3 regions of the Serratia sp. K1WW1 genome follow, and region 2 is predicted to be linked to each of the others. Evidence: predicted binding sites of a transcription regulator. Region 2 holds the regulator's gene; each other region holds the start of a gene.
The links. Region 2 encodes Fur, which represses iron uptake genes when iron is present. Its sites were predicted from a motif close to ATAATAATGAGAACNACTATCAA; they were not measured.

Region 1 (4,307 bases), 2.6 Mb from region 2:
CGTCCGGACACATTGGCGTGCCTTGGGTGGTGAGAATGTGTTGGTCGTCGTCATCCAGCAATGTGTAGTTCACCAGCCCTTCAGCCATGCCAAACACCTGCTGCAACTGGCAGCCGATCTCATTGCGTATGCGGGCCGCCAGGGTTTCCCCCAATTTGGCTCCGCCAACCTGCAGCAGCGTCAGGCTGGCTAACGGCTGATTACTTCCCCACTCTTCGATCGCCTGTAGCCACAAAGTAACCGCAGGCGGCACCAGCGCGGTGACCGTGATCTGATGCTGTTCGATCAGTTTGAAACATTGGGCAGCCGCGGGATCGCTGGCAAATACCACCAGCCCGGCACCGTAGAACACCCCCAACACGCCCGGAGAGCTCATTGGGTAGTTGTGTGCCACCGGCAGCGCACACAGATAGCGGGTAGCGCTGTCGAAGCGGCAAATCTCTACGCTGCGGCGAATACTGTAGTAATAATCGTTATGGGTGCGCGGGATCAGCTTCGGCGTACCGGTGCTGCCACCGGAAAGCTGGAAAAACGCCACCCGATCGGCGGCCGTTGGCGTCGGTTCAAAAGCACCTGGCTCCTCTTCCAGCCAAGCAGCCAACGCCTGTTCACCATCGGCCTGATTACGCAGCCCAACCACCCGTAGCGAAGGATGCTGTTCTCTGAATGTATCCAGGAACCGATCCTGCGCGAACAGGGCATGTTCGCGATCGGCAATCAGCAGCGCAGGCTTGATTTGACTGGCATAGGCGTTCAGTTCGCTACGTTGATGGCTGAACAGGGCATTCACCGGCACCACGCCGATTTTCAACAGGGCAAAGAACACCACATAGAATTCAACCACGTTGCCTAGTTGAACCAACGCGGTATCGCCGGATTGTAGCCCGCGCCGTAACAGGGCGGCGGCTAGACGATCGGAAAGCTGTTCCAGTTGGCGATAGCTTAAGCTGCGTTGCGGGTCGATCATGGCAATAGCGTCGTTATCTGCCTGACGGGACAAGATATCGGTCAACGGTCGATCGATCCAATAGCCGCGTTCGCGGTAACGGCGCGCGAACTCTTCAGGCCAGGGGGTAAAAGCAATAGTCATGGGGGACTCTCTATCCTTGATTAAGGCCAAACGCACGCAGAATGGTGCTGAGCTTGGTACCAGTTTCGTACCATTCGGACTGCGGGGAAGAGTCCTGCACGATGCCCGCACCGGCAAACAGGCGTACCTGATTACCCTTCACGGTGCCGCAACGGATGGTGACGACCCATTCTCCGTTGCCCTCGGCGTCACACCAGCCGACGATGCCACCAAACAGCTGCCGGTCAAACGGCTCAAGCTGTTCGATGAGCTCGCGAGCTGCCAGCGTTGGGGTACCGCATAATGCTGGCGTAGGGTGCAACAGGCAGGCCAGCGACAGGGCATTCTCTGCCCGATCGGCCACTTCACCGTCGATTGGCGTCGAAAGATGCCACAACGTGGTGGTACTGAGCAGTTCGGGGGTTGCGGGAATATGCAAATGACTGCAACGCCCAGCCAAGACCTGGCGCATGCCTTCGGTCACGATCTGGTGTTCATAGCGGTCTTTACCCGAAACCAACAGTTGTTCGCTGACTGCCCGATCCCGCTGCGGATCACTTTCGCGCCGAGCCGAACCCGCCAGCGGGTTGGAATGGAACTGGTCGCCAAATTTACGCAGCAGCAGCTCCGGGCTGGCTCCCACCAATGCCCCCTCTGCCAGCGGCACGTGGAAATGGAAGCCGTGCGGATTCTGGGCAATGATGCGCGCCATCAGCGCTGCGTGGTCTACCGGCTTGCTGGTTTCAATGTCCAAAAGGCGGGCGAGCACTACCTTATCCAATAGATCACCGGTAGTTGCCTGTACGGCATCGCTAACCATCTGCATAAACTGCGGCTGCGCTGGCAACTCGGTTTGGCGGACAATCTCAGGGATCGGTCCAGCAGCAGGCGCTAAGCTGGTCAGCAGGGCTTCACGATCGAACCATTGCGTCTGTTGCGGGATAAACAGTGACGAGGGTTGACGAGTATCGAAAGGGATTGCGCCGCACAGCAGCGGATCCTTGATGCCTGCCTTGCGGGCCTGCGCAAATGCCTGCTGTATCGCCTGCTGGAATTGGCCCTGCAGGTCATCGCCATCCACCGCTGGCAAGGTGATGCGGGCAAAGCATCCCTGGGTGCTCAGACTGCGAAAAGGCGAGGTAAAAAAGAAACCTGAAGTCGGGGATATTGTGGCGGCCTGTGCCAGATCTACACCCTGTTGCAGGTCCTTTTGCGCAGCGCCCTTAACGGCTACGTCCATAGGTACTTCCTCTTGTTTCATTAACAATAACCAATATAATAATGATTATCATTTGTATTGCATCCGCGATAAAGTACCTGCCAGAACTGACCATGTCAATAAACGTAACCTCTTCTGCTAACCCACATTAAGGGGTAAACTTGGTGGTTTCTGACCAATGAATGATAATCATTCGGATTAAAAGGATCTCACCGATGTCAATCCCCCTGCGGCTCAGCCTGGCGCTGTTTGGCCTGCTGGCGTTGAGCGTTGCCCAAGCCGAGACTCAAGCCTGGCCGCGCAGTATCGAAACCTCACACGGCGTTATCACCCTTAATCAACCCCCACAGCGCATCGTTTCCACCAGCGTGACGGTCACCGGTACGCTGTTGGCGATAGACGCACCGGTGATCGCCAGCGGAGCCACCAGCCCAAACAACCGGCTGTCGGATCGGCAGGGCTTTTTCCACCAGTGGGGAGAGATTGCGGCCAAACGCGGAGTGAAGCGGTTATATATTGGTGAACCCAACGCCGAGGCGATCGCCGGTGAGGCACCTGACCTGATTGTAATGTCCGCTACCGGGGCCGATTCTGCGGTGCGCCTGTACGATCAACTGTCGGCCATCGCTCCGGTGCTGGTGGTGAACTACGACGATAAAAGCTGGCAGGAACTGGCCAACATCCTCGGCGTAGCGACCGGCCATGAAGCACAAGCGGAGAAGATCGTCAGCGAATTCGATCGTCGTGAGAAAACGCTGAAACAGCAGATGACATTGCCACCACAGCCCATAACGGCACTGGTGTTTCGCAGCGATGGCAAAAATGCCAACCTGTGGACTGCCGACTCATCCCAAGGGCAACTGCTGCAACAGCTAGGCTTTACCCTGGCCACTTTGCCGCCCAAACTCAACGCCAGCACCAGCCAAGGGGCGCGTAAAGACATCGTGCAGCTCGGCGGTGAAAACCTGGCAGAAGGCTTGAATGGGCAAACGCTGCTGTTATTCGCCAACGATGAAAGTGATGCACAGCGGCTGATGAGCAACAGTTTCCTGGCTCATCTGCCAGCGGTGGAGAATAAGCGGGTTTACCCATTGGGGAACGACACCTTCCGCCTGGATTATTACAGCGCCAGCAACTTGCTGACGCGTCTGGAAAAGCTGTTTATTTCTCCGTAGCCGCAGCGGCGGGTTGGAGTTTATCGCTCTGCCCGCCCATGCTCACGTTGCGCAGGCCGCGCATGGCAAACGCCAGCACCACGGCCAGCAGCGCCGCACCAAAACCGAAGCTGGTAGAGCTCATCGCTGGCAGCATAAATGCCCCCATCGCGCCGAGCAGCAAGGCACCAAACGCATCCCCTACTACGTTCTGCGCGGTCCACAGGCCGTTAATCCGGCCCAGAAACGCGTCCGGCGTCAGGTTCTGTATCAAGCCATATTGCAGCAGCGAGTTCAGCGCGCTGAGGTAGCCAAACACCACCAGGCACAACAGCGCCATGCCGTACCAAGGCATCAGGCCAAACAACCCCACGGCCACGAAAGCCGCTATTGCCGTTATCAACATCATCCAGCCCGGCCGTGCCACCTGAGCCACTCGGCCACTGGTAAATGCGCCAATCGCCGCCCCTAATGGCACAGCCGCATACATGATCCCCAAGCTCTGGGTGGTGACCTGCCACATACCGGAGATGGCCGGATATAACACTCGCACCGCGCTGGCCATGGTCATCAACGCACCAATCAGCGCTACCATGCCAATCACCTTGTTCTGGAACAGGAAGGTGAAGCCGCCGATCAGCGCCCTCAATGGATGTTCACGAGGCTGTGGCGGCGGTGGCAACTGAGGCAATTTTAATAGCGGGATCAAGGTGATCAACGTCCCCAAGGCCGCCAGCGCATAGTTCCAGCTGATACCTGCCCCGGCGATCACCAACCCACCGATAGCGGGAGACAGGATCGACCCAAAGCGTACGGTCAGCATGCTGATGGCCCCGGCCTGCACGATATTCTCACGGCCAACGAT
Region 2 (4,307 bases):
TGGCCCGCGATCTGAACCAGCAGCATACGGTGATCAAGGTCGATCTGCGCAATCACGGGCTGTCACCGCGCGCAGCGGAGATGACCTACCCGGCAATGGCGCAGGATCTGTTGACGTTGTTAGACGACTTGCAAATCGAGCGAGCCATCGTGATCGGCCACTCAATGGGCGGCAAAGCAGCGATGGCATTGACCGCGCTAGCCCCGGAGCGGATTGAACGGCTGGTGGCGATCGATATCGCCCCGGTGGATTACGACACTCGCCGCCATGACCAGATCTTTACCGCACTGCAAGCCGTCACCGATGCGGGTATCACCCAGCGTCAGCAGGCTGCGCAGCTCATGCGAGCCACGCTGGATGAAGAAGGCGTGATCCAGTTTCTGTTGAAATCTTTCCATGCTGGCAGTTGGCGGTTCAACCTGCCGGTGCTGATCGAGCAATATGAGAACATTATCGGCTGGCAAGAGGTTCCACCCTGGCCACACCCGACGCTGTTTATCCGTGGTGGCCTCTCGCCTTACGTGCAGGATAGCTACCGCGATGACATCGCCCGCCAGTTCCCGCAGGCACGCGCCTATGTGGTTGCAGGCTCCGGCCACTGGGTCCATGCGGAGAAACCGGACGCCGTATTACGGGCAATTCACCGCTTTATTGACCAGCCCTGAGCTCAAGTGGCGAAAAAACGCGCTAGAGAGAATAGCTTAGCGCGTTTGTAGCTAAGTTAGGCATTGTCGTCGCTCCATCTGCTGGGGTAATATGGCGCGCTATAATTTTGCCACCCTGTCCAGGTGTGAAGCTGCGCTTGGCTGGGGGTGAATTTGGGTTAGGGTTAATTGGCCCGAATTGTGTAAATCGAACCGTCTGGAAGCGTAAACCGCTTTTTGATGCAAACTCCCTTGCAGTAGCGCAACAATGGCAAAAGAACAAACGGATCGCACGACGCTGGATCTGTTCGCAGATGAACGCCGTCCAGGGCGCCCAAAAACCAACCCGCTTTCCCGTGATGAACAGCTTAGAATTAATAAGCGTAATCAGCTACGACGGGACAAAGTGCGTGGATTACGGCGTGTGGAGCTGAAAATCAACGCAGACGCGGTAGATGCTCTCAACAAACTGGCCGACCAGCGCAATATCAGCCGCAGCGAATTGATCGAACAAATGCTGTTGGCCCAACTGGCAGAAGAACAGCCAGAACACTGATCTCTGCTGCCGCACGCGCGGCACGGCGTTAAGGATGACGCCAGATCGGTTCCACCTCCGCAGAGGCATCGCATAAACGCGATAAAACCTCAGGGCAAATTTCTGGCATGATACGCATTTACGGCTGAGCAAACCTGCCCTTGGCAGCGCCTCAGGCCGCGTTTACGCAACACATTCATTTGAATTAAAAGGTTATCTTTACTATGGCTCATGTAGGCATTTTCTTTGGCAGCGACACTGGCAATACCGAAAACATTGCCAAGATGATCCAAAAGACGCTTCAGCAAAAATTCGGCAACGACGTGGCAGAAATCCACGACATCGCCAAAAGCAGCAAAGAAGATCTGGCAGCGTTTGATATCCTGCTGCTCGGTATCCCAACCTGGTACTATGGTGAAGCCCAGTGCGACTGGGATGATTTCTTCCCGACGCTGGAAGACATCGACTTTAACGGCAAGCTGGTGGCGCTGTTTGGCTGTGGCGATCAGGAAGACTACGCGGAATATTTCTGCGATGCGATGGGCACCATCCGCGACATCATTGAACCACGCGGTGCGGCCATCGTCGGCCACTGGCCAACCAAAGGCTACCATTTTGAAGCCTCCAAGGGTCTGGCAGACGATGATCACTTTGTCGGGCTGGCCATTGACGAAGATCGTCAACCTGAGCTGACCAACGAACGTGTAGACGCTTGGGTCAAGCAAATCAGTGAAGAGCTGAGCCTGGCCGAGATCGTCGGCTAAGCCTCTGCCCCGGCGGATACGTAACACATGGTAGGGGCGCCGTATAGCGCGCCCTTCTGTTATCGGCATCACGGATTAGAGCAATAGAAGATACAAGTTTGTAACTTCCTACCTCGCCACGGTAGACTGAGACATCGGTTTATCCCATCCATCAAAGCTTTGCATGATTACCCTGGTAAAGTGCAAAGATAGGTTTGTTAACAACCGGCGGTTTCTATTTGCAGCAACCGGTTCTATAATGAGACGCAATTAACGCTTTGTGCCAACCGATGCCATAGGCGAGAACGCCTCAACTTGATTAGCATAGTAACAGGACTGAATCCGCATGACTGATAACAACTCCGCATTGAAGAAGGCTGGCTTAAAAGTCACTCTTCCGCGACTCAAAATCCTGGAAGTCTTGCAGGATCCGGCATGCCATCACGTCAGTGCGGAAGATCTGTACAAAAAACTGATAGATATGGGCGAAGAAATTGGCCTGGCCACGGTATACCGCGTGCTGAACCAGTTTGACGACGCAGGTATTGTGACCCGCCACAATTTTGAAGGTGGCAAGTCGGTTTTCGAACTGACTCAGCAGCACCACCACGATCACCTGATTTGCCTGGACTGCGGCAAAGTGATCGAGTTCAGCGACGAATCCATCGAAGTGCGTCAGCGCGATATCGCCAAGCAACACGGTATCAAGCTCACCAACCACAGCCTGTACCTGTACGGCCACTGTGAAACCGGTGATTGCCGCGAGAACGAAACGCTGCACAACAAGAACTGATCCTGGTCCGCCAGAACGCGAAAACCGCCTACACGGCGGTTTTTTTATGCCTAAATGACAGATAAAAAAATCCCCGGACAGGCCCGGGGAAAAATATCCACTCAATTATCACAATTGCAGTTTGCTCTCACCTAGCACTATCTCCGCCCATCTACCGACACGTAGGCGGGCGGAGTTCTCACTTACGCTTTCACTGGCTCGGCACGGCTGAAGCGTTTGCCATCCGGGCTAATCGCGCGGATTTGCACATCACCCGCTACCGCAGGGCGCGCTTTATCGTCATAACGCTGCCACTGTTTGCCGCCGTCGGTGGAATATTCAATTCCCAGGCCCGGCAGAGCAATATTTGCCTCCAACTTGCCACCGATGATGCGTGCACCTGGGACCGGCAGGCGATAGCCCACACCCGCTTTATCCATCTTGGCCAGCTCACGTTGGCCAATCAGGTTGGCAAAGCGCAGCCAGTCCTTATCAAGGGTTTTGGTATCGACCTGATGGGTTTCGCCGCCTTTGTACTCACGGCCAGCTTTATAATCCTGCTCCCAGCTGGCGCGGTGCCATGCACGTTCTGCAAGCGACACGGCACGTGGGTAAATCATGTATTCCATCTGCTGGTCGGTACGCACCACTTCGCTCCACAGTTGGGCGGAAAGACCATAGGCGCCCGGCCATGGTTTGTCGCTCTTGGCGGTGAAGTGGTTACCGTCACGGTCAACCGAGGTTTCGGCGTTCTGCGGCAGGTTGTTCGGCGCAAAGCTGAAGATCTTCTGCTCGTCGCTGAAACGGGTGCCCCAGTAGTAACCGTGCTCGTCCGGGCTGACTTCATACGGGAAGTCCATATAGACGTAGTCCGGGTTAGAGATCACCACGTCATAACCCTTGTTCGCCCAGTCGTTAGCCGAGTCGAAGCCACCCCAGTACAGGGTATCCCAGAAGTTCACCGCCACATGGTTGGTCGCGAAGGCCTTCGAGTCTTTGGCATCTTTCAGGCCATCTTGCCACGCCTGCATTCTGTCAATACCGTGCGCTTTCACCAACTGGCTGACTTCCAGACCGAAGTAGCTCGGCAAGTGTTCCATATCTTCCACTTTGCCGTCTTTGATGATGGCCTGGCAAACCTGCGACTTGGCCCACGGCTTGTCTTCTTTGCTCAGATCAAGGATGCCCTTGCCCGCTTCCGGGTTTTTCACGTCGGTATAGCCAGCGCCCAGACGGATGTTCTTCGCTTCGTCCCCACCAAAGTGCCAGGTTTTCAGCGGTTGACCGGCCTCTTTGTGCATCTGGGCCACTTCACCAATCACTTTGTCCACGAAGTTCTTGGACGAATCCAGGCATGGATTCAGGTAGCTCTGGCGGTTGAAGTATTGCACCGAGGTGGTGTTGGAGGTATCGGTCGGATCCACCAGGCGGAACTCGTTAGCCTCTTTCTCTTTCCCTTCGGCAAGCAGTTTCTTGTAGCGAGCTTCCATAGAAGTAATCGCCGCACGGGCGTGCGCCGGCATGTCGATCTCAGGGATCACTTCAATCTGGCGTGCCTGAGCATATTTAACGATATCGATATAGTCCTGACGGGAGAAGAAGCCGCCGTGTGG
Region 3 (4,307 bases), 980 kb from region 2:
TCACCGGACTTCACGATGCGCCCCTGGGAAAGCACGTGAACGTAATCCGGTTTGATATAATCGAGAATGCGCTGATAGTGGGTGACAATAATAAAGGCGCGCTTGCCGTCACGCAGCGAATTGACGCCGTTGGCGACGATCTTCAGTGCATCGATATCCAGCCCGGAATCCGTTTCATCCAGAATGCACAGCTCCGGCTCCAGCGCGGCCATTTGCAGGATGTCGTTGCGTTTCTTCTCACCGCCGGAAAAACCGACGTTGACCGAGCGGGTCAACAAATCCGCTGGCATATTCAGCAACTCGATCTTCTGTTCGATAAAGTCGGCGAAGTCGAAGCGATCCAGCGCCTCTTGGCCGCGGTAATTACGCACCGCATTCACCGAGGTCTGCAGGAAGAAATGGTTGCTGACGCCGGGGATCTCTACTGGATACTGAAACGCCAGGAATACGCCCTCACCGGCCCGATCCTCAGGAGCCAGCTCCAGCAGATCTTTGCCTTTAAACGTCACTTCCCCTGCGGTGACCTCATACTCTTCCCGGCCGGCCAGCGTGGCGGAAAGCGTGCTTTTGCCGGAACCGTTGGGCCCCATAATGGCGTGCACTTCGCCCGGTTTGATGTCCAGGTTCAGCCCCTTGAGGATCTCATTACCTTCGGCGCTGACGTGCAAATTCTTGATACTTAACATGCTGTGTCCTCTGATCGCGCTGCTGCGCTATAAATACGGGTGCTTAACCGACGCTGTGTTCCAGGCTGATAGCCAGTAACTTCTGTGCCTCTACGGCAAACTCCAGCGGCAGCTCGGAGAACACGTCCTTACAGAAACCATTGACGATCATCGAGATGGCATTATCTTCGCTGATGCCCCGTTGCAGGCAGTAGAACAGTTGGTCGTCACCGATCTTCGAGGTGGTAGCCTCATGCTCAAGCTGGGCGCTGTTATTGCGCGTTTCCACATAGGGGAAGGTATGTGCCCCGCTGTTGGGCCCGATCAGCATCGAATCGCACTGGGTAAAGTTACGGGCGTTTTCCGCCCCGGGCAGGATTTTCACCAGCCCACGATAGGTATTTTGGCTGTGTCCGGCGGAGATCCCTTTGGCAATAATGGTCGACTTGGTGTTTTTACCAATGTGGATCATCTTGGTGCCGGTATCCGCTTGTTGGTAGCCACTGGTCAGCGCCACCGAGAAAAACTCACCGATCGAGTTGTCGCCCTGCAAGATCACGCTTGGGTATTTCCAGGTGATGGCCGAGCCGGTTTCCGACTGTGTCCAGGACATCTTGGATCCTGCGCCTTCACACAGCGCCCGCTTGGTGACGAAGTTAAGAATGCCGCCCTTGCTTTCGCCGCCGCCGGAGAACCAGTTTTGCACCGTGGAATACTTCACTTCGGCGTCTTTATGCAGGATCACTTCTACCACCGCAGCGTGCAGTTGATAGCTGTCACGTACCGGCGCTGAGCAGCCTTCGATGTAGCTGACATAACTGCCTTCATCGGCAATCAGAATGGTGCGTTCAAACTGGCCGGTTTTCGCGGCGTTAATGCGGAAATAGGTGGAAAGCTCCATTGGGCAGCGTACGCCCTTCGGCACGTAGACGAAGGTGCCGTCGGAAGCTACCGCTGCGTTAAGTGCGGCAAAAAAGTTGTCGTTATGCGGCACCACTCGGCCCAGATACTTACGTACCAAGTCTGGATGGTCGTGAATGGCCTCACCGAACGAGCAGAAGATCACCCCGCTCTCTGCCAGCTTTTCACGGTAGGTGGTCGCGACGGAAACCGAGTCGAAAATGGCATCTACCGCCACTTCGCTACCTTCACGCACCGGTACACCCAACTGATTAAACGCCAGTTCAACCTCGCTGGTCAGGTAGCCGTTTTCCGTACTGGTGCCAGGCTGCTGCTCCGCTCCAGGCTGAGAACCGCAGGAGTCATCACAGCTGCCGCAGGACGGCGCTGAATAGTAGCTGTAATCCTGATAGTTCAGCTTGTCATAGTTGGCTTTCAGCCAGTGCGGCTCTTCCATTTGCAGCCAGGCACGGTAAGCCTCCAGGCGGAATTCCAGCATCCACTCGGGTTCGTTACGCTTGGCAGAGATGGCGCGTACCACCTCTTCGTTGATACCTTTGGCCAACTCATCGGTGGCCAGTTGGGTAAAGAATCCTTCCTTGTAGCGACCTTCGCTGACCCAAGCCGGTACCTCTTTCGCTGTTTCTACGTTGCTTCGTGTCATGTTGATTGCATCGCTTAAACGCCAAAGCTCTCACCGCACCCGCAGGCGTTCTGAGCTTTAGGGTTATTAAATTTGAACATCTGATTCAGCCCTTCCCGAACAAAATCTACCGTGGTGCCATCGATAAACGGCATCGCTTTGAGCGGCACGAACAGCTTGGCCCCGTCGCGTTCGAACAACAGATCGTCGCTAGCCGGTTCGCGGGTCAAATCCAGCACGTAGGCAAAGCCCGCACAGCCGGATTGTTTGACGCCGAGTTGCAGCCCTTTCACCTGAACATCCTGCTGCATGAGTCTGATTATCTGCTTCACCGCGCTGTCGCTCAGCGAAATGCCTTGCCAGACGTTGTCTGCCAAAGAAAAAGTACCAACATCTTCCGTATGCATATGGCCTACCTCACATTCGTGTTTTACTACAGCCGATCTGGCTTACCGCCCATGTTAGTGATAATGATTATCACTTCAACCGTTTGTTTTGCGGGGGTATTTACCAAACGCCCGGATTTACGCTCGGCAACACGATTAATCGATGGCGTATCCAAGCGAAATAGATATGGGGATAATTTTTATCCCTCTGAATTCATAGCAATTCATCATATCTCGTACGGCTTATCCCGCTGTCCCGACAAGGTTATAGCGCCGGATAAGTCGTCTGTTTTAAACATTCATAGAAAATACCTATTTCTGCATTTTGTCTGTCTGAAAAATGCCTTTCCCTGCTTTAAGTCTAGTCGCTCGCGTGTTTTTAGCCCGTGGCGGTCTAAAGACCCACAACAGAAAAAAATCTGCGGGGAGCATTGATCATCGCCACAGCTGCAAATATGATAATGATTATCATTAAGCTTTAATTGGGCGTGGACCTATGGCTATCTCGATGAATGCGTGGCTGCTGAGCAAAATTGATGAATACAAGTTCAACATCCGTGATGCCACGGTGGATTTCTATATGGCGGAAGCGGCGCTACAGCGGCCGGAATGCAACATCAATCATCTGAAGCGTTACAACGGCGTCAGCCTTGGCATGGCGAATTTATGCCTGGAAAATGGCGATGACGAGAGCTACCTGAATGCGCTGAGCAAACTGCATAACCGGCTGATTGTCGAGATCAACAATCCCCAGCGTTGTCAGCTGTTCCGCGTGCAGTGCTATCATTTTGCCCGGCATACGCTAACGCTGATTTGCCAGAAATATTCGATGGAAGGCGGCTGGGACAAGGCTACCGCTTTTCAGAAGGATTTTGTGAAACGGGTGCCGTTCCAGCTATAACGTTTGCCCCGCAGGCGAAAACCTGCGGGGTTGGTGTTACTCCAATACTGCCGTGGTCAGCCGTGAGGTACAGCAGAGGCGATCGCGATCGTCGAAGATCTCGATCTGCCAGACCTGATTGCGGCGGCCGGCGTGCAACGCACGACAAACCCCGCGCACCTGCCCTTTAAATACCGCACGCAGGTGGTTGGCGTTAATCTCCAACCCCACCACCTTTTGCTCCCCTTCGGTGCACAGATACCCCGCCATTGAGCCCATCGACTCGGCCAGCACCACCGAAGCCCCACCGTGTAACAGGCCAAACGGCTGGGTAGTGCGGTGATCGACGGGCATCACCGCCTCTAAATAGTCATCTTCCAAGCGGGTAAACTGAATGCCCACATGGGCCACCATGCATCCTTCGCCGCTTTGGTTGAGTTGTTCCAGCGTTGTTTCACGTTTCCACAGCTTCACGCAATCATCTCCAGAAGTGCCTGTAATGGATGCCGCACGCCATTGCCTTCAATGCGTTTTACCTGGCTGCGGCAAGAATAACCGGTCGCCAGACAGCGTTGCCTTGGCAAACGCTGTAGCGCCTGATGCCATGATAGCTCATAAATCCCCAGGGAATTTTGCAGATTCTTGGCTTCGTGACCGTAAGTGCCCGCCATGCCACAGCAACCCACGCTGACGTTTTCCAACTTGGCGCCAAAACGGGCAAAGATGGCAGCCCACTGCTGGGTACTCGCCGGTAATGCGGTGGTTTCGGTGCAGTGGCCAAACAGATACCAGGCTTCACCGGTCGCAGGCTGTTCCGCACGTTCTGCCAACAA

Region 1: the regulator Fur is predicted to act here: its motif matches at 2,345-2,367, upstream of ACX9GU_RS07880 (isochorismate synthase).
Region 3: the regulator Fur is predicted to act here: its motif matches at 2,667-2,689, upstream of sufA (Fe-S cluster assembly scaffold SufA).

What each region holds. Positions count from the first base shown of each region.
Region 1 covers NZ_CM147697.1:1,728,116-1,732,422, reverse strand. Annotated here, with positions in the region: gene ACX9GU_RS07885 ((2,3-dihydroxybenzoyl)adenylate synthase) at 1-1,090, opposite strand, end outside; gene ACX9GU_RS07880 (isochorismate synthase) at 1,101-2,309, opposite strand; gene fepB (Fe2+-enterobactin ABC transporter substrate-binding protein) at 2,504-3,463, shown strand; gene entS (enterobactin transporter EntS) at 3,450-4,307, opposite strand, start outside.
Region 2 covers NZ_CM147697.1:4,297,984-4,302,290, forward strand. Annotated here, with positions in the region: gene ybfF (esterase) at 1-665, shown strand, start outside; gene ybfE (LexA regulated protein) at 913-1,200, shown strand; gene fldA (flavodoxin FldA) at 1,404-1,943, shown strand; gene fur (ferric iron uptake transcriptional regulator) at 2,269-2,715, shown strand; gene ACX9GU_RS19480 (beta-N-acetylhexosaminidase) at 2,898-4,307, opposite strand, start outside.
Region 3 covers NZ_CM147697.1:3,322,203-3,326,509, forward strand. Annotated here, with positions in the region: gene sufC (Fe-S cluster assembly ATPase SufC) at 1-686, opposite strand, end outside; gene sufB (Fe-S cluster assembly protein SufB) at 730-2,229, opposite strand; gene sufA (Fe-S cluster assembly scaffold SufA) at 2,244-2,615, opposite strand; gene ACX9GU_RS15040 (hypothetical protein) at 3,091-3,495, shown strand; gene menI (1,4-dihydroxy-2-naphthoyl-CoA hydrolase) at 3,532-3,948, opposite strand; gene ydiJ (D-2-hydroxyglutarate dehydrogenase YdiJ) at 3,945-4,307, opposite strand, start outside.